DNA from 2 places in the Koromonas humicola genome. Region 2 is predicted to be linked to the other one. Evidence: riboswitches for the same ligand, from Rfam matches in the RefSeq annotation. Region 2 holds a riboswitch; the other holds the start of a gene.
What was found. Region 2 has a riboswitch for cobalamin ahead of AC6IZD_RS09895 (ABC transporter substrate-binding protein). Riboswitches for the same ligand answer to the same signal wherever they lie in the genome.
Positions count from the first base shown of each region.

Region 1: it holds a riboswitch for cobalamin, as region 2 does, so the genes downstream of both, AC6IZD_RS00770 (TonB-dependent receptor) here and AC6IZD_RS09895 (ABC transporter substrate-binding protein) in region 2, are expected to answer to the same signal.

Region 1 is NZ_AP040873.1:167,808-179,527, forward strand. Features, by position in the region: gene AC6IZD_RS00730 (response regulator transcription factor) at 1-253, opposite strand, end outside; gene hemG (protoporphyrinogen oxidase) at 457-1,881, opposite strand; gene hemH (ferrochelatase) at 1,941-2,861, opposite strand; gene hemE (uroporphyrinogen decarboxylase) at 2,863-3,924, opposite strand; gene AC6IZD_RS00750 (hypothetical protein) at 4,009-5,433, opposite strand; gene purH (bifunctional phosphoribosylaminoimidazolecarboxamide formyltransferase/IMP cyclohydrolase) at 5,521-7,092, opposite strand; gene AC6IZD_RS00760 (MXAN_5187 C-terminal domain-containing protein) at 7,239-7,817, opposite strand; gene AC6IZD_RS00765 (response regulator) at 8,034-8,672, shown strand; cobalamin riboswitch at 8,827-9,027, shown strand; gene AC6IZD_RS00770 (TonB-dependent receptor) at 9,053-11,245, shown strand; gene AC6IZD_RS00775 (nitroreductase family protein) at 11,404-11,720, shown strand, end outside.
Region 2 is NZ_AP040873.1:2,277,206-2,288,925, forward strand. Features, by position in the region: gene AC6IZD_RS09865 (ABC transporter ATP-binding protein) at 1-469, opposite strand, end outside; gene AC6IZD_RS09870 (ABC transporter substrate-binding protein) at 496-1,929, opposite strand; gene AC6IZD_RS09875 (ABC transporter permease) at 2,106-2,912, opposite strand; gene AC6IZD_RS09880 (ABC transporter permease) at 2,909-3,733, opposite strand; gene AC6IZD_RS09885 (HD domain-containing phosphohydrolase) at 3,781-6,216, opposite strand; gene AC6IZD_RS09890 (S8 family peptidase) at 6,430-8,247, opposite strand; cobalamin riboswitch at 8,546-8,711, shown strand; gene AC6IZD_RS09895 (ABC transporter substrate-binding protein) at 8,867-9,748, shown strand; gene AC6IZD_RS09900 (FecCD family ABC transporter permease) at 9,841-10,836, shown strand; gene AC6IZD_RS09905 (ABC transporter ATP-binding protein) at 10,833-11,720, shown strand, end outside.

The DNA of each region.
Region 1 (11,720 bases), 2.1 Mb from region 2:
AGCGTGCAGTTAGCATCAGGATCGGGACGTAGTTCTTCGCTTCCCGAAGACGAGCAGCCACTTCGAATCCGTCCACGCCCGGAAGCATGATGTCGAGCACGAGGGCGTCGAACTGCTCGCCACGGTCAAGTAGCAACTCAAGTCCTGCCTCGCCGGTCTCTACGGCAACTACTTCGTGCCCGTCGGCTTCGAGATTGAACAGCACTCCCCGGGCCAGGTGAATTTCATCTTCAACGATCAGAATTCTTGCCATCGCGAATCGATGTTATCGCACGCGAGCAAGAGGAAGCGAGCCAGGGAGATTGTTCGCAAGATATCCAATCAACAACTTAACTTTGGAGGAACTACTGAAGTCGGGAATGTTGGCAGCTAAGCTAATGCTTTTCTGCGGCGGCGGACACCATTAACCAAAGTGTCACATCCGCCGCGAAGAGCCATTATTCAGAAAGTGAATGGTTAGGCTTTTACTGTGTTCCCCTCACGTGCGAGGGAAGCCATGTGCTGCGCCGCTTCCTTGCCCGTGCGAATGCAGTCCGGCACGCCGATTCCCTTGTAAAAGTTTCCGGCAATCGACAGGTTCTGCATCTGCTTCAGGGTCTCGCCAATGCGATCTATTCGCTCCAGGTGCCCCGGCGTGTACTGCGCCATCGAGCGATCCCAGCGATACACCTTCACAAACCACGGATCGGCAGATAGCCCGGTGATCTGCTTCAGTTCCTTGCGCACCTGCGTCGTGATCTCTTCATCGCTCAGCTTCAGAACGCTCTCGTCCTTCGCTCCGCCAAGGAAGCATCGCACCAGAGCCTTGTTGTCCGGCGCGCGGAACGGGAACTTTGTATGCACGAAAGTCGTCGCCAGCATGCGAGTTCCTTCGCTGCGCGGAATCAGGAAGCCGAATCCCGGAGGACACGCCTTCAGTTGCTCGCGTTCGTACCCAAGCGTCACCGTGACCGACGAACTGTATTCAACTTTGCCCAGGTCTTCCGAAAGCTGAGCATCGATATTGGTCAGCATTTTCGAGGCGATGCGCGCCGGAGTGGCAAAGACTACGGCATCGAACTGCTCGACTCCGCGCGGCGTAATCAGCTCCCATCCGCTCTCTTTGCGGGTGAGCTGACTGACCGCGGTTCCGGTACGCAGGCTCTGTGGATTCAAGCGCGCAACGATGGCATCGATCATCTGCTGCATGCCGCCCTTCAGCGAGCTGAACAGCGGCTTCGGCGCATAACCCTTTGCCTTCTGCATAGCGGCCATCTTCTTGCGACCGGCCAGCATGGCTCGGCAAAGCGATCCGTAGTTCTCTTCCATCTCGACGAAGCGCGGCAGCACCGCACGCACGCTGAGCGAAGAAGCATCGCCGCCGTACACACCCGAAAGCAGCGGATCGGCAAGACGATCAACGACCTCGGCTCCGAAGTGGCGCTCGACCATCTGTGCGACGGTCTCATCTTTGCCGACCGGGCGAGGTGGATGCATCAACTCGCCAAGCATCTTGAACTTTGTACCCCAAGAAAACAGCCGAGTCAGTGCGGTTGGAATGAGCTTGGTGGGCACCATGAACATCAGCCCATCCGGCATGGGAATCAAGCGGCCCTTGACGAGAATGTACGTGACGCGCTGCGAGTCATTGGAACCAATGAGGTCGTTGGCGATGCCGAGTTCGGCGCAAAGTTGATTGGCCCACGGCTTTTCGGTGAGGAATGAGTCGGGTCCGCCTTCGACAACGCAGTCGCCCACCTTGTCGCTAAACATGACTCCGCCGAGCCGGTCGCTCGATTCAAAAAGAGAGTATTCAACGGGCGCGCCAGCAGCGCGCTCCTGTTCAAGATAGTAGGCGGCACTCAAACCCGAAATGCCGCCACCAATAATCGCAATGCGCATGTATAAGAACTCCCGTACTACAAACCAGACAGCTCACCAGTTGCAGGCGAGCTGATAGCTTAAGATCCTGATTCCGCTGCCGCAGCCAGACGCGTGCGCGCAAGTTGCGCAACGGCGCGGGCAAACAGCACAGAGTCGTTCAGAGACTCGGCGCGCGAGAGCGCAATTCCTCTATCGACAGCGTAGGCCTTGAACATGATGTCCACGTCGTAGAGCACTTCGACGTGATCGCAAACAAACCCAATCGGTTGAACGAACAAATGCTTGTGCCCTGCGGCGGCCAGTTCATCAATCACACTCTCGACCGTCGGTCCTAGCCACTCTCCGCCACTCATTCCTTGGCTCTGGAAGGCAAAATGCCAATGTCCCGCAATCTCGGGAATTGTCGCCGCGACCAGTCCCGCAGTTTCCCGAGTCTGGCGCTCGTAGTTGTCTCCGGCCTCGATGGTGCGAACGGGAACACTGTGTGCGGTGAACAGCACTGGCACGGGTGCGTTGGCTTCGCAACATGCTCGCGACCAGCCGTCACGCAGCTTTTCAGAGAATGCCCGGATCAGTAGAGGTTCAGCGTGCCATTCGGGAACGAAGTCCACGCTGAATGGAGCCTTGCCTGTTTCGCCAATCACCGCGCGGCGATAAAGGCCGACACTTGTTCGCGAATTGTGTGGTGCGAGGCAGATCGCGATAGCGTGCGTCACTCCGTGGGCTGCCATCTGCGCAACGGTGTCGCGAATGTAGGGCTTCCAATTTCGCATGCCGACGTAGGCGGGAAGACCGAGTTCGGCGGAGATGCGGGCCGCCTGCTGCATCGTGATTTCCGTCAGCGGCGAGTGGCCAATCAGCGAGTAGCGATGCTTGATTTCTTCAACCACGGAGGGCGGAAGCGGCCGTCCGCTGGTTACGTTGGCCAAATAGGCCGGAATCTCGTCGATGGTGTCCGGAGTTCCGTGCGCAAGCAGCAGGACGGCAGGCTTCTGCATATTATCGAGTCCCGGCTACGACGCCACGATGCTGCGCCGAATACTCCCGAACAAATTTTGCCAGGTCCTTTACGTTCTCAACTGGAGTCTGCGGCAGGATTCCGTGTCCGAGATTGAAGATGTGCCCCGGACGGTTGCCAGCGATATCCAGAATGTTTTTCGCGCGCTGCTTCAGTTCATCCCATTCGGCAAAGAGAAGCACCGGATCGAGATTGCCCTGAACGGCGGGGCGGAAGTTCATCAGCTTCCAGCCTTCATCGAGCGGAACGCGCCAGTCGAGGCCGATCACGTCGGCTTCGGTCTCGTTCATCGACGGAAGCAGCGTGGTGCTGTCGGTTCCGAAGTAGATGATCGGCACGCCAGTTTTCTTTAGCGACGAAATGAGTTCCTTCGTGCGCGGCAGAACGTACTTGCGATAGTCCTCAACGCTCAGGCAGCCCACCCAGCTATCAAACACCTGGATGACGTCCGCTCCGGCCTTTACCTGGTCGGCGATGTAGGCAGCAAGCACCACGTTGAGCTTGCGCAGCAGTTCATCCCAAACTTCGGGCTGGCGGTACATCAACTTCTTCACTTCGATGTAGTTACGGGAGCCGCCGCCCTCGACCATGTAGCTTGCAAGGGTGAAGGGAGCTCCGCAGAAACCGATCATCGGCAGCTTGTCGCCCCAGTGCTTTACGCAGTCGGCAATGGCTTGGGAAACATACTGCAGCTCGGGAGCGCCATCGGTCGTGAGGACCTTGATGTCATCGGCCGAGCGGACAGGCTTTTCTATGACCGGACCCTCTCCGGCAGAGAAATGGAAAGGCAGACCCATCACTTCGAGTGGAAGCAGCAGGTCGGCAAAAATGATAGCGGCGTCGACGTTCAGAGCCTCAGCGGCCGTGATCGTCACCTCAGCGGCCAATTCGGGTTTCTTGCAGATTTCGACGAGGGAGTGGTGCTTGCGGACTTCGCGATACTCGGCCATGTAACGGCCAGCCTGGCGCATGAACCAGACCGGGGTAGACTCAGTCGGAAGGCCTTTGCAGGCACGGACGAAAATAGAATTGGGTGCGGACATAAAGACTAGAGTTTATCAGAGAGGGCAAACTCCAGCTTGTGACAGGAGTCACTCTGGATTTTGTGCGCGGACTCGGGCCGGGCATTATTGCGAAACAAAGATGACAGCCAGCCTGTCTTCGTAAGCGATCCGCCAGCTATGATTTCCGGTCTTGATTCGAAACAGTCCTGCAAGCTTCGAGTTTGGCGCCAGCAGCACCGTTTGGATCTTCTGCCGACGGAGAACTTCGTCAGGGTTCTGCTCTCCAAGGTACAGGTGATAGTAGTCGAGCAGAAACCGGTCACCGTAGAGGTCGGCGCGACCATCGATGTAAACCTTGTATTGAGGGTAAGCGCGCCATATCAGATATCCGCCGTACCCGTAGTCGTTGAGCAAATTGGGGCGAAGGTTGTGTTCGATCATGTAGTCGAGTGCAGACTTGGGGAAGCGAAGCCATTCGGCCTCACGCTGATAGCGCACTCCGGCCCAAAGTTGGCAGACGCACAACAGAGCTGATGCGAACACGATTCCCGCCGCAAGCGAAGCTCGCATTCTTATGTTGATGGATCGTGTGATGAGTCGCGCAGCCCATTCGGAACGCATGTGTTCGGCGAGTATCGGAACGGCGATCAAAGCAAAGAGCGGAATATTGCGGCCCGACTTGAGCGCAGCGGCCCAGAAGATAGCAAACATCAGCAACTGGCCGGGGCGCATTGGCTTGCGAGAGAACAGGATTGCCAACAGCGTGAGTACGGCCAGCGCAACGAACGGGTAGAACGCAGGGAACGTCAGCGGTGGAGACTGCCATTCTGTGATGAATTCATTGCTCGCCATCCTGATGACGGTGAATGGGTAGCGCAACATGGCAATGCCGTTCGGGTTCAGCGGCACGATTGCGGCACACCCCAGCGCGGCGATACATAATGCGCCAATTTGCTTAGGGCTGGCCGATTCGCGCCCGATGAACGAATCGAGCGCTTCAGTTCCGGCAATCACCAGCAGAATGGCAATTCCGAACATGTATCCGGCATGGAGTTGCACCCAAAGCAATGTCAGCAAGGGAAGCCAGAACAGTGACCGAACCCGACCAGTCCGCAGGAATCGCTTTGAGATCAGGAGGAATGCGGCTCCGAGCAGCAGAGTGCAGGTTAGTGGCCGGATAGCGAATCCCGGTCGAGCGGCCCAGCACCCGAGTATGACGGCGGCTGCTCGTGTCCAGCGATTTCCTTTCGATGCCAAATACAGCAATGCAAACGCTAGAGTCAGTAATGCGGTATTGACGATTGTGAGTGCGGTGAAACCGCCAAGTCGATGGATGAAATACATCACGAGATCGCAAAGGTACTCGTGGGCAATCCATGGTTGGCCGGAAAAAGTGTAGGAGAACGGGTCTGTGTGAGGGATGCCGTGATGCTGTGCTATCCAGCGTCCTGTCGCGAGGTGCCACCAGGTATCGGCTGACGCCATGGGCCGCGAGGCCAGCGCGCAACACGCGAGTGACATCGCGACTACCGGGGCATGGTTGAGCATGCGGGACGCGAGCGAAGCCTGGGGCGAGCTTTTGGAAGCGGTGCTCGGCGACAGGCTTTCTCGCGTTGTGAATATGCTCGCCATGCTTTAGTGGCGGAAGTGTCTTACTCCGGTGAACACCATTGCCAGTCCCAAACGGTCAGCGGCTTCAATCACTTCCTGGTCGCGAACGGAACCGCCGGGCTGGATGATCGCGGTGGCTCCGGCTTTGGCGATCACCTCGACTCCATCGGGGAAGGGGAAGAACGCGTCGCTGGCCGCAACGGTTCCGGTCAGGGGAAGAACGGCTTTTTCGGCTCCGATGCGGGCCGAATCCACCCGGCTCATCTGTCCGGCACCGACGCCCACGCTTTGTCCATCGCGCGAATAGAGAATCGCATTGGACTTAACGTGCTTGCAGACCTTCCAGGCAAAGAGCATCGCGCGAGCTTCTTCGGCCGTGGGCTGCCGTTTGCTGACGACTTTCAGGTCGGCTTCGGTGATTGGGTGAACGTCATTGTCCTGCATGAGGACGCCGCCGGATACGTTCTTTAGCACCCACTTCTGCTTGAGGTCGGCAATCTTGACGAGGCGAAGGTTCTTCTTCTTCGCAAAGGTTTCAAGAGCGTCGGGAGTGAAACTTGGGGCGGCTATGGCTTCGACGAAGAGCTTTGCCATCTCGGCAGCCGTGTCGGCGTCAACCTCACGATTCACGCCGATCACTCCACCGAAGGCCGAGACTGGATCGCACTCGAGGGCGCGAACGTAGGCTTCCTTCAATGTCGATCCGGTGGCGGTGCCGCAAGGATTGGTGTGCTTGATGATGGCGCAAACGGGCTCGGAGAACTCCTGAGCAAGATCCCATGCAGCCTGCAAATCGACGATGTTGTTGTAGCTGAGCTCTTTTCCCTGAAGCTGCTTGCCGTTCGCGATGCCTTTGCTGCTGCCATCCGAATAGAGTGCGGCTTTCTGGTGCGGGTTCTCTCCGTAGCGCAGGTCGAAGGCCTTGTGGAACTGCAAACGAAGCGTCTCGGGGAATGTGGCGCTCTGGCCCAACTGGGTGATATCGAACTTCGAGGCGTCATCAATGCTGATTTCGGCAAGTGCGTTGGCGATGGCCATATCGTAGGCGGCGGTGGTGGCAAATGCCTTTTGCGCCAATCCCCACTTCGTTCTCAGCGAAAGCTCGCCGGAGCTCTGCTCCATTTCGGAGGCGATGGATTCGTAGTCGGTGACCGAGGTCACGATGGCGACGTCCTGGAAGTTTTTCGCCGCCGAGCGGACCATGGAGGGACCGCCAATGTCGATGTTCTCGATAATCTCCTCGAAATGAACGCCCGGCTTGCTTGCTGTCTTCTCGAAGGCATAGAGGTTCACAACCAGCATGTCGATGGGCTCAATTCCGTGTTCCTTGACGGCGGCGACGTGGGCAGGATTTGAGCGCACGTGCAGGATGCCGCCATGCACCTTCGGGTGCAGGGTTTTCACGCGGCCATCGAGCATTTCCGGAAAGCCGGTGAGGTCGCTGATGTCGCGGACCTTGAGTCCTGCTTCCCGCAGGGTGCGCGCGGTGCCACCGGTGGATACCAGTTCCACTCCGAGTGTGGCGATGCGGCGTGCAAATTCGATCAGGCCGGTTTTATCAGTAACACTCAGAATGGCGCGTTTGATCTTCGACATGTACTTCCTCTCCAGAGGATGAGATTTCGGAATGCCGGGGGAGGGAGGGAACTGGAGCGCGCTACAGAGCGGATGAAGTAAGTGCATCCTCGCATCTGCAGGGCTGATTGCCCGGCGTTTGTTGGGTGTCCTTACAGGAATCCGGTCTAGATATCTTTGCGGGGACGCGCTTTCAGTCGAACCTGTCCGTCCTTCACCATTACAGTGTACTCGACTGCTTTGCACTTGAACTGATTGCGGATCTCTGAGGACTTGCTCTGGACGAACTTGGCGAAGGGGTCGAAGGCTCCGAGTGGCTGTCCTGCGGCTTCGCGGGCTCGGACGATCGCCTCGTAAAGTGCAACCACTTCAATGACGTCGTCGCTGAATAGCAGGTAGCTCTCGGGATCGAGGTCATTACCGGGCTTCGGAGCCGTGTCTATATGGCCGAAGCCGCCGACGCCGAGCAGAACGTCTTCCGGACGACGGTAGCCCTCTTCCTTAATCTTGGCTTTGCGTCGCCAGAGATCGCTGAAGACGGAATACTTTTGCGCGACTGAGTTGAGGCGGAACCGCTGGGCGAAGCTAAGTCTGCCGTTCTCGACATTGCGCCGAATCAGGGTCTGAACACGTGATTCCGTGTCCATTGGAGGCTTTTTGGAGCCGCCTGCGAAGTAGATGTCGAATTCGATTTTCAGCCGCCGAAAAGATTCCTCTAGCAGCCCTAACTCTTCATCAATGGTCACGGACTCACACGATAGTTGTAGCTCTCGAGAGCAGAACTCCTGCGCTAGTTGTTCGGAATATAGCATATCGAGGGCGAAATCAGGGCAGAGGACGGGAACGGGAGGCAGACGCGAAAGGGCACTGTCTGTCGGGAGAAATAAATTGTTTGCTGTAGCTGCCTCTAAGGTGCCTTAACTCGCATCTAAGCTGACATGTTCCGCGGAGAAAAAATCCGTGTGGCTGTAGCGGATGATCACGCCGTTTTGCGCGAGTCGCTGGGCGCATTGCTCGCGGCACAACTCGATTTCGAAGTCGTAGGCACCGCCAGCAATGGCGTAGAAGCGCTGGACATGATTCAGAGAGAGCACCCTGACGTGCTGGTGCTCGACTTGTTCATGCCCGCAATGGATGGATTCGAGGTTCTTCGGCAACTTGATCGTGCCAACGAGAGGGTTGCTAGCGTGGTGCTTACGGGATCAGAGAGCCAATCTGACTACGTGCAAGTGGTTCGATTAGGTGCGCGGGGTTTGGTGCTGAAGGGCGACACTCCCGAGAAACTCTTCTCCGCAATTCGATCCGTTGCCGATGGTGAGTTGGCCTTCAGCGATGACGTGGCGCAGGGTGTGTTGCTTGCCATGTCGGCTGAAACGCAACAAGAGCGTGCCACAAATCTGCAGCGGTTAAGTGAACGCGAAAAGCAGATCGCCTATCTGGTGGCGCGCGGAATGAAAAACAAGGACATCGCCGTTCAATTGACCATTAGCGAAAACACGGTGAAGCGACATCTGCAAAGTATCTTCAGCAAGACGGGCGCTAAGGATAGGCTCGAATTGGCCGTCATCGCGTTGACTGAGAGTTCCTCAAGCGCCGCGTAAATACAGCTTCTTACAACTCTCCCCCGAGTGATCTTGCCGCGTTCTGCGGCCGCTGCGACTTTTGTGTCAGGTTTGACACTCAAGAACAAAGCTCCTAAAGTCATTGCATCGGCTTCGAATTGATGTATGCTCCTACGGTTTGATGTCGTGTTCTTTTCCAAGTAAGCGTTCGCGCGCCTGAGGCTCTCGCCTCATGGCATGGGAAGCGGGTGAGAATCCCGCGCTGCCGCGCAACTGTAAGTCGGAGAACGCCCTTGTAGCCACTGTGCAATTTGCATGGGAAGGCGTGAGGCACGCTACGGTCGATGAGACCACTCCGAACAGCCAGGAGACCGGCGCGAACACAACCAGCAACCCCTTTCGCGTGTGAGGGAGGATGTATGCGAGTTTTCCGCCTCGTAGTTTTCTCTTTTCTGGTACTTCTAATTTCAATTTCTGCTCTCGCCCTGGATGTCCAGGTGCGTGTCGTGGACCCGTCGTCCGCAGTCGTGAACGGAGCGCATGTGGCTGTTTATGCGCAGGGATCGAGTCAACCCGTAGCGCTTGGTACGACTGACGCTCGCGGCATAGCAAAATTCTCAAACGTTCCGGGCGATGCGCTTCGTGTTGATGTGCTTGCTCCGGGCTTCGCTCGCTGGAGTGCTACTGTGGCGAAGTCGGGCGACGTCACGGCGCAGCTTAAGCTCACTTCGGGATCGGAGACCGTGTTGGTTTCCGCGACACCTTCGCCAGTTGAGGCAGGGCTCACCGGGTTGAATGTTTCCACGCTTGACCCAGCGACGCTCAACACGATGCAGCCTGTCGCGGCGTCGGATGCGATTCGGTTTCTGCCCGGTGTGATTCTTGCTGATTCGGGTAATCGCGGTGGACAGACATCATTGTTCGTTCGCGGCGGTGAGTCGCGTTACAACAAGATTTTTGTGGATGGCGTTCCAGTCAGCGATCCGGGAGGATACTTCGACTTCGGAACGGTTTCCATGGCTGGCATGGATCGCTTGGAAATGCTGCGCGGTTCGGAGAGCGTGCTGTACGGCTCCGACGCGATGAGCAGCGTGGTCCAGATCACATCGGCCGTCGGACACACAAAGACTCCTGAGCTGCTCGTCGAAGGCGACGGAGGTAATTTCCAGACTGGACATGGATACGCATCGCTTTCGGGTGCGCGTGGCCGTTACGACTACAACCTGTTTGGCGATGAATTCCACTCGGCTGGTCAAGGTGCAAACGACAAGTACGACAATGCGACCGAGGGAGCGAATCTCGGAATGCAGCTTGCCAAGAACGCGTTTGCGAGACTGCACGTAAGACATACAACATCGCGCGCCGGAGTTCCGGGCGAAACTACATTCCTCGGACAGCAACTGCTGTTGCCAGACTCCGACGCGTACGCGCATCAGAACAATCTGCTCGCTGGCTTGGATTTCAACGTCTCTGCGCCTGACAAGTGGCAGCACTTACTCACGATCTACAACTACAACCATCAACGTCGCGACGCCGATACCGTGACAGATAACTGGCGTACTACTCCGGCGTACGGATTGATCGACTATCCCTATGAGGACCAGGCAAGCATCAATCGTTTCGGCATTCGCTATAACGGCGAAGTGTGGGAGTCACGGCGGGCGCGCACGAGCTTTGGCTACGAGTTTGAAGACGAAAACGGATTCGTAGGCGACAATCTGTATCCGCCGTTGAATCACGGTCTGCGTCGCAACCATGCAGTGTTTGGTGAGCAGTTCGTCGAGTACGGTCGTTTCAGCGCAATTGTGGGCGCACGTTATGTACACAACGAGAGCTTTGGCGATCGCGGCGTGCCTCGCGCATCCTTTACCTACTTGGTGTCGCGTGGAAACAACGTGCTTTCAGGCACGCGCCTGAAGGCAAGCTACAGCGAGGGCATCAAAGAACCGCGCTTCGAAGAATCGTTTGGAATTGGCGGATACTTCATCGTCAAGAACCCGAACCTAAAGCCCGAACAGGCTCGCAACCTCGAAGCGGGAGTTGAGCAGCGTTTTGGTTCGCGTATCGCGGGAACGGCAACATACTTCAATACGCAATTCCGGAACCAGATCGCGCTTACGACCGACCCTGCCACCTACATCTCGAAGTACATCAACCTGAACAAGGCGCTGGCGCATGGCGCGGAACTGGACTTGAGCGGCCGGATTAGTCAGTCGCTTCAGGTACAGGGTTCATATGTATATACATCGACGCAAATTCTGAAGGCCCCGGTCAGCATGGATCCGCTGACGATGGCTGGAGCCCCGCTGGTTCGTCGGCCGAAGCATGCTGGGTCATTGCTGCTGTCTTACTCGCGTCCGCGGTATGGAGCCACACTCGGTGGATCGTTCATCGGGCGTCGTCCTGACTCGGACTACTACGGATATGGATATACGCACGCAGCAGGTTACGCGCGGGTTGATGTGAGCGCATGGTATAGGCTGAATCGCTATGCCACCGTCTATACCAGCGTGAACAACCTGCTCAACAAGCACTACGAAGAAGTGTTGGGCTACCCGGCGCTGACCGCCAACTTCCGGGCGGGCATGCGCTTCCACTTTGGCGGAGAATAGAGCGGTTTTCCAATCGCACTCTTTCGCACAGGAAAGTCGTTTTCCCCCAACGGCTTTCCTTTTTTTATTGCGATAATCCGCCGCGCCCCAGCGCACACATTAGGGTCTCGCGCAGTATGCTCAAATCAGCACTCATAGATTCGAACGGAGAGATTTCGATGGAATGGTTGAATTTAGTGCGGGCGCGCCGATCGGTTCGGCGATATCGTCCTGAGCCGGTGCCGCAGGAGATCGTGAAACGTTTGCTGGAAGCTGTTCGAATGGCACCTACGGCAGGGAATTTCCAGGCTTATGAGATTTACCTCGTGAGTGGCTCCGAGCGCATGAAGGCGTTGGCCGGAGCGACGTTTAACCACGACTGGATTGCGCAGGCCCCGATGGCGCTCGTCATCTGCACGAATGCGGCGCGTTGCGAATACGACAACAAGGAACACTGGGCTCTGCAGGATGCAAGCATCGCTGCGACGATAGCGCA
Region 2 (11,720 bases):
TGGCAATCAGCACTCGTTGTGCCTGGCCAACGCTCAACTGCCGAGGATAGCGACTCAGAAATAGCTTGTCTGCCGGAAGCTTTACGCATGCCAGAGCCTCTGCGATTGCTTGTGAGCAGTGATCCCCATCGGCATCAGAATGCGCAAGCCAAGCTTCTTTGAGTTGAGCGCCGATTCTCATTGCGGGGTTCAGCGCCGCAATAGGGCTTTGTTGGACTAGCGCGATTTGACTTCCGCGCAGGCGCCTCATCTCCGATTCCTTCATGTGCAGCAGGTCCAAGCCCCTGAACCGGATTTCCCCAGCTGCGATCCCACCCTTATGACTCAGCAGACGCATAATGCTGAGCGCCACAGTACTCTTGCCCGATCCGCTCTCGCCAACCAAGCCCAAAACTTCTCGCTCCCGGATCTCGAGGTCGAGTTGGCGCAGTGTACCGGGCTTCCCTGGATAGTCAACGGACAATCTCATGGACAGCAATGGTGCTGGACTGTTGCTCATTTCGCGGGCGGCCCTATGTAGAGTTGATCGATGTTCCAAAACGTTTGAGGACGTAAAGCGACAGGATGCACGTTATGAAGCGTCGGCGATACTGCCGAGAGCGCATTCTTGTTGACCAGATATATGAATGGCAGTTGTTCGGCGACGATTTCCTGCACGCGATACCAGTTTGCTCTACGTTTCTGCAACGAACTGCCGACAGCTTGAGCACGCATCAGACGATCGATCTCGGCCTCCCAAGGAGTTGCAGGTGAGGCTTGACGCGGATTCCATTGATGATTGTCGCCAGAACTGAGCCAAACATTCATCTGCGCCATCGGGTCTGGCTCGACATTTTGCATGCCCAGAATCGCCGCCTCATAGTTGAACTTTTGAGTGATGCGGTCAATCAGAGACGGAAAGTCGAGCGTGACTACGTGGACCTTGATGCCAATTCGCGCGAGATCCTGTTGAATCATCACAGCCGTTCGCTCGCGATACTTGTTTCCGGCGTTGGTGATGATCGAGAACTCGACAGCGTGGTTCTCTCGATCGAACAATGTGCCATTCTGTAGGTGAAATCCATCAGCATGCAAAAGACTGAGCGATTCGTTCGTGTCATACCGAGTCGGCTTCAGCTTCGGATTGAACCACACTTTGTCAGCGGGGGAAACGGGACCAAAGGCAGGACGCGCACGGTTACCGAACACTACTCGCGCAATGTCCGCTCGATTCACGGCTTCAGATATCGCGCGCCGGAAATTGATGCATCGGAACCATGCGATCTTATACGCAGGCAGTGGAGCATTTGGAACCTGATTGAACCACATTTGCTCAGTGTCGAACGACGGCCCGGCATCGTGCACGGCAGCAGGAATCGAAGACAAGAGTCGGTCGTAGTACTCGGAGTCCAGAGAATTAATCAGCTGTATTTCGCCACGCTGGAAACGCAGTAGTTCGATATCGCGATTGCTCTGAACATCCAACCACACAGTATCGATGTAAGGCAGTGGGTGCCCGCTTGAGTCGTGCTTCCAGTAGTTCGGGTTACGTTTCAGCAAGATATAGGAGCCGGACTTGTGGTCGGCAACGTAGTAAGGACCAAGGACAGCCATCTCTTTTCGAGGTGAGCGAGCTGACATGATTGCGACCTGGTCGAAAAGGCGATCCAACCCCGCGACAGGCGCTGGAAATGTAATCTCGATTCGATTGCGACCTAAAATCCTCGTGACAGTCTTTCCGTTTGCGGAGCGAAAGGAATCGCCTGTCGGAGAGTGCAGCGCAGGATCCATCAGGTGTTCGACGGTGCTCGCAACGTCCTCGGCCGTAAAAGGTGACCCGTCCGAGAAGTATAGGTTCTCGCGCAAGGTGAACGTAATCGACCGTGAGTTCGGACCAATCTTCCACGAGGTCGCAAGTTCAGGCTCGAGTGCCTGTGTGCTCCGGTTCATGCGCACCAGCACACCTCCCGTGAGATACCGAATCGTTTCCGAGGAATCATCCTCGACTAGGAGCGGGTTGAATGTTTTAGGTTCACTGCGCAGACAAAATCGAAGTTCTGACGCCAACAAGTTCGTTGAACAGAGACAAAATACAAGCGCAACCGTCCATACTTTCCACGTAAACTTCACACTCTCACCTCGGTTCTCGACAAAAGTAATTCAAAGCTTCCTACCACCACAATAAGTGCAACGAGTGGTGCTAGTTTCCACGGCTGCGCTGAAAACGCGGTCAGGTCCTGCAATTCGCTAAGAAGGCCGCCCCAGGACGGCAATGGCTCCGCGACGCCAAGTCCTAATATGCCCAGATTGGCTTCCGCGAGGATGAATACGGGAATGCTGATCCAAAACTGCGCGATCATGATCGGCTTCAAGTTTGGCAGGACGTGAACTAATGCAATACGCCATTGCGACTCTCCGCTTGCATGCGCCTGCAACACAAATTCACTCTGACGCAACGATGCGGCGCCCGCGCATAACACGCGTGCAGATGTAGCCCACCCAATCAGGCCTAGCAACAGAAATGTCACCGTTACGGACATGAATGGCGATGTATTGAGCGGCATAAGTGCTCGCACGGTTAACAACAGGAACATCCACGGCAAGCACAGGAACAGGTCAATGATTGTAGTTGCCACACTCTCGGCAATTCCACCGAGATATCCCGCCACTCCGCCGATCAGTGCAGAAAGCAATACCGACAATAGTGCTGCAGCAGGAGCAAGCGTCAGAGACACACGTGAGCCGAACGCAACTCTCGCGAATCTATCTCGCCCAAGCTCATCTGTGCCGAGCCAATGAGCATGGGACGGCGGCGCGTCCGGCAGGTCACGAAATTGATGCGCATAACCACCGGGAGTAACATGCCCCGCTCCGACTGCGAGGATCGCGACAGCCAACAGCAGCCCTAGCGCCAACCAACGAAAGTATCTCATCGTGCGCTCTCCGGTTCCTTGGCGTTGAGTAGATCCGACGCGGCATTGGCGATCAGCGTCACAAGCGCAACGAACATTGTGAGTGTCACGAGAAGAGATAGATCGCGTCCGAGCGCAGCTTGCCACGCAAGTTGCCCAATGCCGGGAATTCCGCAAATTGCTTCAATGGGAATCGCCGCGCTTAGTCCCATGTTTATGGATACTCCAGCAAGCGATATCAACGGCGTTGCGCTCACCGGAAGGACGTGAAAGAAGAAAATGCGACTAGGAGAGAGCCCCTTAGCGCGCGCTGTCACCACGTGAGGCATATCGTAGCTATGTTCCAGCACGTTGCGCGCGTAACGAAAGATTCTCGGGAACACGGCCAACGCCACCGCAGCGCATGCTGGGGCATGCCAAACGATGAAGCAGAATGCCAATACGGCGGACGGTATACAAAGAAACGCGCTGGCGAACGTTCCGGTGACGGCGTCATACAGCGAGTTCCTCGAGAGCACGGTGCTGAACGCCAGTGCACATGCGAGCATCCATCCGGCCAATAATCCGAAGCCAACCAAGCGCACGCTCGCGGGTATCCGCTCCGAAACCAATTCGCTCACAGGACGGTTGAATGTTAGCGATCTTCCGAAGTCACCATGAACCGCATTGGCCAGGAAGCGAAAGTAGAATTTTGCGATGTTCGAATCAGCCATTCGCTCTGCGCGCAACACTTCGATGCTTTCGTGGCTGTACCGGGAATCCAGTTGCTGAGGATCCACATCGAAACCGGGCGCGACGCGAATCATGGTTACCGCGGCAAGAGCACCGAGCAAGGTGAGCAAGCATATTCTTACAAGTTGCCGTGCAAGTTTCTTTCCCACGACGTGCCCTAATTGACCTGCTCAGAAGATCCGCGGTGCTCGGATTTGGGTGCCGCCACCGGACTCGAATTGCCATGATTCAGGTTCTTAATCAGGTACATTCGCCGATCTGCTTCGGCGAGAAGATGATCTGCAGTCGTCCCATCCTTCCCAAGGAACGTAGTACCAACACTGGCCGAGAGAATCCTCTCGTTGCATTCCTCCACGCCGATAGATGTCGCGAGTTGATTAATCATGTGCGCTTTTTGCATTGCGGCGTCGGGTACAAGGCCCGGAGCAATGATGACAAACTCGTCCCCGCCCATGCGAGCAACGCAGTCGTATTCGCGAAAGCTGTGTTTGAGCGCTGAAGCAAATGCACGCAAAACCCGGTTTCCCTGCAAGTGTCCGAAGCGGTCATTGATCTCTTTGAACCGGTCGAGATCGCAGACCAGAACGGCGAGCGAATCACCTGTGCGGTTGCAACGGGCAATCTCCTGCTCCAGTTGTAGGAACAGCGACCGAGCATTCGGAAGCCCCGTGAGGTAATCGATAGTCGCGGAGGTCTGGGCTTCCTGATACGTCAGTGCATTCTCGATGCACAGACCCAGCTTGGGACTAACCGCGAGCAGTACCCGCATGTGATCCTTGTTGAAGGAATCTGTCTCATTGCGATAAAGAGTGAGTGCGCCCACGGTGCCGCGCAGCCCCTCTAACGGAACAGACAAGGCAGACCTCAGAGCAGCATATTTAACATTTCCACCGATGTAATTGGATTCGAGAATGGGATTTCCATTCATGAGCGGCTGTGAGTTTGCGGTGACCCAACCCGAGATGCCTTCCCCAAGAGGAATACGCAATGAGGACAGGACGCGGAAGTCCTCTCCATTCACGTATCTCGGAATGACGCATTCCTCTTCACGTATCCAAATTGCGATTCCGTCATAAGGCACTAACTTGCGCAGTCGTCCGGATACTACGGAGAGCGTGTCTTCCAGACTCAGAGAGTTGCCCAGCTCGTGGGTCAACTCGAAGAGCATCTGAGCTTCCTGTCTCGCCGAAGCGATCGATATGAGGAAGTCTTGATCGCTTGAAGTAGAAGACGAGTGCGCCTCGCGCTCAAACCCCGCCGCTGGTTCAGCGACGTTGTGGACGAGCACGTCGGCAGTCACCTGAAGCAGGTGAGCAGACTCCTCTTTGGCCTGGTGTTCAAGATCGATGTAGTGCTTCTGGAGTAGCTCAACGACCTTCGGATCGAATTCCTTCCCGGCCAGCGCGACGATGTAGTTCATCGCCTCACTTAAAGGCAGAGCACGACGATATTGCCGTTCTGACGCCAAAGCGTCCAGACAATCCACCGCGGCGAGGATGCGCGCGCCGACCGGGATGGCCTCTCCGACAAGACCGTCTGGATATCCCGTACCGTCCCACTTTTCATGGTGACCACGCACAATGGGAACTACATCATAGGGAAACTTAACGCATTCGAGGATCTTCGCACCCACGACTGGATGAACCTTCATTTTCTCGAACTCTTCCGGAGTGAGACGGCCCGGCTTGCTGATGATGTGCTCTGGAACAGCTAGCTTCCCAATGTCGTGCAGAATCGAGGCTGTCTTCAAAGCCTCCAACTCAGCGCTGGAGAGGCCCATCGCTTTCCCGATCCCTGTCGCATAGACCCTCACCCTCTGTAGATGAGCATGCGTCGTGTGATCTTTTGCGTCAATCGCGAGAGCGAGCGCTTCAATCGTACGCAGGTGCAGCAACTCCATACCTTCAGCGTGTCGCCGCTCGTCTTCGAAGCGCCCGAGGTAAACGCGGTATGAACGGTAAACACCGTACATCACAGGCGCAACCATGAACCACATTTCCCATCCAAAAATCTGGCTCATGTAGTGCACAAGCAGAACGAGGGCCGCTCCGGCCAAGTGATACGGAAACGACCAGAAGAACGTGTTGCGCCATGTATTGAAGAATGGCTTGCCCTCGGCGCACCTGATCACTCCTGCAACAGCGCACGTGTTCGCAAGGAAGTAGGCTGCAGCGGCGAACAGAGCCATCAATGGCTCGTGATGATGCAACAGCTTAGCCGAGTTATGAAAAACCCATTCGCATATCCAGATTGCTGGCGCGACCGCGCTGAAGACATTAAAGAGCACGCGCACGGGTAGCGCGGGATTCTTCATTTTGAATGCCGCCTGGACAAAGACGGCGGCACAGCCCACCAGGAATGTCTCCGGAACGGAAAACTCCAGCACGCCGATCAGGATCAAGAGCGATCCTACGGACATGGTTCCGTTCATTCCGGGCACAACCACCTTCATCCCGGAAGTGCACAATGCAATGACGAGGAAAACCGCGAGACGAAATGGGCTAGCTGAATGCCAGGGGTGGACCGACGTGACAGTCAGAAATATGCCGAGTAGGGATGTGAATGCGATGTAAACCCTTGCACTTGCCGGCATTGTTCCTACTAACTACCAGTTCTGACGCACTACATGCAGGTTGAATGCAGGCGGCTCAGATTTGCTTGGTGGTTCCTTTGTACCCGAAAATGGACAAAATCTCCAGAGATTCACATTGACCGAGCACGCTTAGGGGAAGAAACGAGTTCCATCAAGGGTAAGTACCTAAAGGGGCAAGCGGGACAATCCAATCATCGCCCCGCTTGCATGTGATTAGTCTCCCGCTACCATCGTACTTGTCCCCCAGAGGGCGTTCGTATTCGTCCCCCAGAGCGCATTGGTGTTGGTGCCCCACAATGCGTTCGTGTTCGTGCCCCACAATGCATTCGTTCCCCATAGGGCGTTGGTGCCCCACAGTGCGTTGGTTCCCCAAAGCGCATTGGCATTAGTGCCCCAAAGTGCGTTCGCATTGGTGCCCCACAGTGCATTGGCGTTGGTACCCCAGAGCGCATTTGCGTTGGTACCCCAGAGAGCGTTGGCATTGGTACCCCACAGTGCATTTGTACCCCAGAGAGCGTTGGTACCCCACAAAGCATTGGTACCCCAAAGCGCATTCTCCCCGCTGACAAACTCGCTGCTTCCCCAAATGGCGTTCGTACCCCACAGAGCATTCGTGCCCCAAAGAGCGTTATCAGCCTTGGTCAGATAAACATTTCCTGTGCTGGCGTCGTAGGTGGCTGCGGGCGAAATCGCAGGAAGCGTTGCGAGATCAGTATTCTCCAGCGCGGCTGCAAGATCCAGATAGCCTGCCCCAACCGTGAAGATGTCATCCTGGATTTGGTAGGTCACTCCAGCATCGGTCAAGGTCGTGTAGGCCGGGAGGGCCTTGTAGGCGGTCTTCATCAGGCGAGCCTTCACCTGATCCGGCGTAAGCGATGGATCCTTTTGCAGAATATCTGCCACGCCGCCGCTAACCACTGCCGCTGCCATGCTGGTGCCACTCAGGGTCAGATAGTTGGGCGAGACGACGTTCTGAGGATACTCTTGCGCCAAGGTGCTGTTCGGAGCTAGCAGAGAGACTATGCGATTGCCTGGGGCGACCAGGTCAGGCTTCACGATAGCGTCGCCATAGCTGGGTCCCTTCGAACTGTACGTGGTCATCGTATCGTCGGAACGATCCGGTGTACCGACCGTATTCATGGCACCCACGGTCAACACGTATGGGTCATTTCCGGGAGCGTTGATGGTTCCATAACCGTCGCTAGGAATGTTGCGACCATCGTTGCCGGCTGCCACGATAACGACGATCCCAGCCTTCCATGCCTGTTCTACAGCCTGGCAAAGCGGATCATTTTGGTAGCTTTCGAACACCGGACGACCAAGCGAAAGGTTCAGAACACGGATATTGTAGGTGTCTTTTAGAGCGATAGCGGCCTGAATCGCAGCAATAACGGAGCTGTCAGTTCCCTGCCCATTCTGATCCAGCACGCGCAGGCTGATGAGATTGGCATTCGGGGCGATTCCCTTGACCATAGGTCCGCAACCATCGCAGGATGAAGTCGCTCCATTCCCGCCAATGATTCCGGCAACGTGCGTGCCATGGCCAAAGCCATCGTTGGCGCCGGTACCGGTGAAATCAGCCTGGTACACGACGCGCGAATTTCCTTGCGCATCACTCAAATCCCGTACCGAGGAGATTCCGCTGTCGATGACGGCAACACCGATTCCAGTCCCATCCAACCCCAAATCCCATGCCAATTGGGCATTCACGGCGGGAGCTGCGTTTGCCAGGTGGGCGACAACCCGACGATTTGGGGTGACATATTTAACTTCGTCATCATTGGCGAAATCAGCCAGACGGCGCGCAGGGACCTTTGCGACTAGACCCTTGACGAGACGAGCCTCTCCGGTGATTCGTCCGCCACGGTTGGCGATCTTCCGCCGATGATGATTCTGGGGGACTTGTTTGTACTGAATGATTACGTCTACAAGGTCCCCACTGTTGTTGTTAAGGTCAGCTGCGATCTTCCCGTTCCCAGCAAAACCCAACACAGGCATGAACAGCAATATGAAGGCAAGGAACTTCCTCATTGTTTTCCCCCAAATTGAAGCAGAGAAACCAGTGTAGCTGTCCATCTCAGGAGAAAAAACAGAAAAGAATGAGGCGATCACCCCTAAGTGCAAGTTCCTAACGGCATTTCAGCGAGTACGTCCATGACCGTTCAGGACCATCCGCCAATATTACTCAGGCAACCATTCTCATCGGAGCGAGCTTATTAGGAGGCAGTTTGGAGTGGAAGATATAACGGCTGTTCACCCGTTCTGGACTGATTCTCTGGCCTGAGGGGGTTGCGTTAAGCAAATTCATTGACTAGGCTTCAAATAGGGTATATATCGTTCCCGTCTGGCTAAGGGAAGGCGGTGTGAATCCGCCACTGTCCCGCAACTGTAAGCGCCGAGGATCGAACGACATGCCACTGGACGAAAATCCGGGAAGGCTGTTCGAAATCCAAAGACGCGTAAGTCAGGAGACCTGCCCAGACGCTTATCTTGGCTAGTTTGGCTTCGATGGGAGAGCCGACGTGCGTCCTAATCTGACTTGTGTATCTGCAGTAGGAAGCTGCCTTCAAATCCCGCCGACGCGTAGAACGCGTTTGGTCGAGGTATGGTTATTGTTCGCAATAAGACCCGCACATTGAGCCGGGTCAAAATGCGTCTGTTTGTATCCCGCGCCGTTTTATTTGCCGGGATCATTTCGCTGCTAAGCCTACCAGCGGCGGCTATGCGCATAATCAATGATGAAACTGGTCGCGCAGTAAGATTGCCTGATCGCGTCCACCGCATTATTTGTCTCACTCCCAGTGTGGCTGACACAGTGTATGCAATTGGAGCGGGATCGGACGTGGCAGGCGTGACTGACTACACGATCTATCCTCCCGAAGCACGCCAGAAGCCCAGCATTGGCGACATCTTGCGACCATCATTGGAGCGGATCGCCGCACTGCATCCGGACCTCGTGATCGGTGTTGCCCCCCTCAACAGCACAGAGACGATTCGTGGGGTGGAGCGCCTGGGAATTCCAGTCTTCCTTGTAAATGAAACAGGAATTGACGGGCTGTACCGCTCGATCGACAGCATTGGCAAAGCCATAGGGCGCGAGCGCGATGCGGCATCGCTGGTGTCTCGGTTGCGTGCGCGTGAGGCTCGAGTACGCATGGAAGCGGCCAAAGCGAAGCATCCATCCGTATTCTTCGTGATCTCTATCGATCCTTGCATTACGGCCGGAAAGCGGGCGTTTATCACCGAATTGCTCGCCGCTGCGGGGGCGCGGTCAGTCACTGGCGATCTATCGCAGGAGTGGGTCCACCTGAACATTGAAGCGATTATCCCGAAGCAGCCGGACTATGTGCTGCTGCTCAGGGACTCTCCCTTTGACCTGAACCAAATGAGGCAGCACGCAGGATGGAACGCCCTACAGGCGGTTCGGGCTGGACGAGTGCTGCGCATTGACGATCGGATGCAGTACCCGAGTCCTGTGGCTTTCGATTCTCTCGAGGATTTTGCACGTCAATTGCACTCGGTGGCGCGATGAGTAGCGTGAACACACAATCATCCGAGACCGTCTCGCACGAGGCCCCGGTGAAAATCCCCGTTGCGGCGCGATGGCGAAGAAGAACACCCGTGATGTTACTCGTGCTGCTGGTGGGACTACTTCTAACAATAACGGTCGCTTCGGGCATCGGTCCGGTCCGGATTCCCTTCATGGAAGTGTTGCGGGCCTTTGCGCATCCTTCCCTTGAGGGCGACACCGGAATCATTCTCTTCACTCTTCGCTTGCCACGAGTGCTTGCAGCAGGGCTGGCCGGAGGTGCGCTCGCCGCAACGGGCGTGCTCTTCCAAGGACTATTTCGCAATCCGTTGGCAGACCCGTTTGTTCTGGGTGCTTCCGGAGGTGCCGCTCTCGGCGGGGCCGTCGCGATATTCTTTGTCCCTTCCCTGTCAGTCGGGGGAGTGGGGGCGATAGAGTCGTTGGCCTTTGTAGGCTCCTTGCTGGCGATGGCGCTCGTTTGGGCACTCGCCAAGTCAGGCGGACGTTTCGCAGTAGAGGATATGCTGCTCGCCGGATTTGCAATCGGAACCATCCTTAATGCGGCTACTGGCGCACTTGAGTTACGGCAAGAGGTCAGTAATCCAGCAGTAAGAGTCCTGACAGCATGGCTGCACGGAGAGGTGACAGTGCCCTCGTGGGCGCAGGTCACCGTCGTGGCGGTCATTGAAATTGTGGTGGTCGCACTTGCGTTGCCTCTCTCGCGTCAACTGAATGCGCTGGCGCTTTCCGAGGAGTACGCCGCGCAACTTGGTGTGCATGTTGAGCGACTGCAGATCCTGGTCGTGCTTGCTGGCTCATTACTGACAGCGCTGGCCGTATCCATGGCGGGCCTGATTGGATTTGTGGGCTTACTCGTACCGCATGTGCTTCGATTGATCATCGGCCCTGATAATTTCCGCTTACTTCCAGCGGCAACGCTCAGCGGCGCGGTGTTCCTCATCATCGCCGACACGATGGCAAGAACTATGTTCGCGCCGTCCGAGATTCCGGTGGGGATGCTGACCGCCTTCCTCGGCGGGCCCGCTTTTCTCTACCTGCTGAATCGCAGGCAAAGGAGAGAGTGCCGATGATGTCCAACATCTTGGAATTCCGCAACGTTGGCTTTGCTCATGGGGCACGAACGATATTTGATGACCTGAGCTTCGCAGTAAAACAGAACGAGATGACCGCGATTATGGGTCCGAACGGCGCAGGCAAGACCACTTTGCTGCGGCTCGCTTCTGCCCTGCTGCGTCCAAGTCACGGCGAAATCGTCCTCCATGGTCGCGAGCTAGATTCATGGAAAAGGAAGCAGCTTTCGCAGCGCATTGCGTTGGTGCCGCAAGAACTGGATGTTCCATTTGCGTTCACGGTTGAGGAGATCGTCTCGCAAGGCAGGGTTCCACATTTAGGGTTTTTCGGCGGACTTTGCGCAGAAGACGTAGAGGCTATTGAGAGTGCGATGGATGCGGCTGACGTTCGCAAGATGCGCGGTCGTGTGTTTGCCGAACTCTCGGGCGGCGAGCGTCAGCGGGTAAAGGTCGCAATTGGATTGGCACAGCAACCCGAACTGATGCTGCTGGACGAACCGACACAACATTTGGACTTGGGGCGTCAGATCGAGCTAATGTCACTGCTGGAAAAGCTGGTGAAGCTTGGGATCACGGTGGTTGCCGCCGTGCACGATCTGGGGCTCGCACGCGAACACTTCTCCTCGGGACTACTGCTCACACCCAATGAAACCGCGATTACGGGCGACGTTGCCGAGTTGTTGAGGCCCGACCGACTTGAGCATGCATTTGGCGTAAAGCATTCGGATCTCAATCGCTATCTGATGCCTGTGGTCGGAAGACGCGATTTGGCATTAACCGAGGACGGTGAGGGCTCCGAGCTTCAGAAGAGGTGGAGACCAGCTCAGGAGGTGGAAGAGACTCCGCGGCGGACAAGTGTTCATCGATTGAGGCGGAAGCATGGG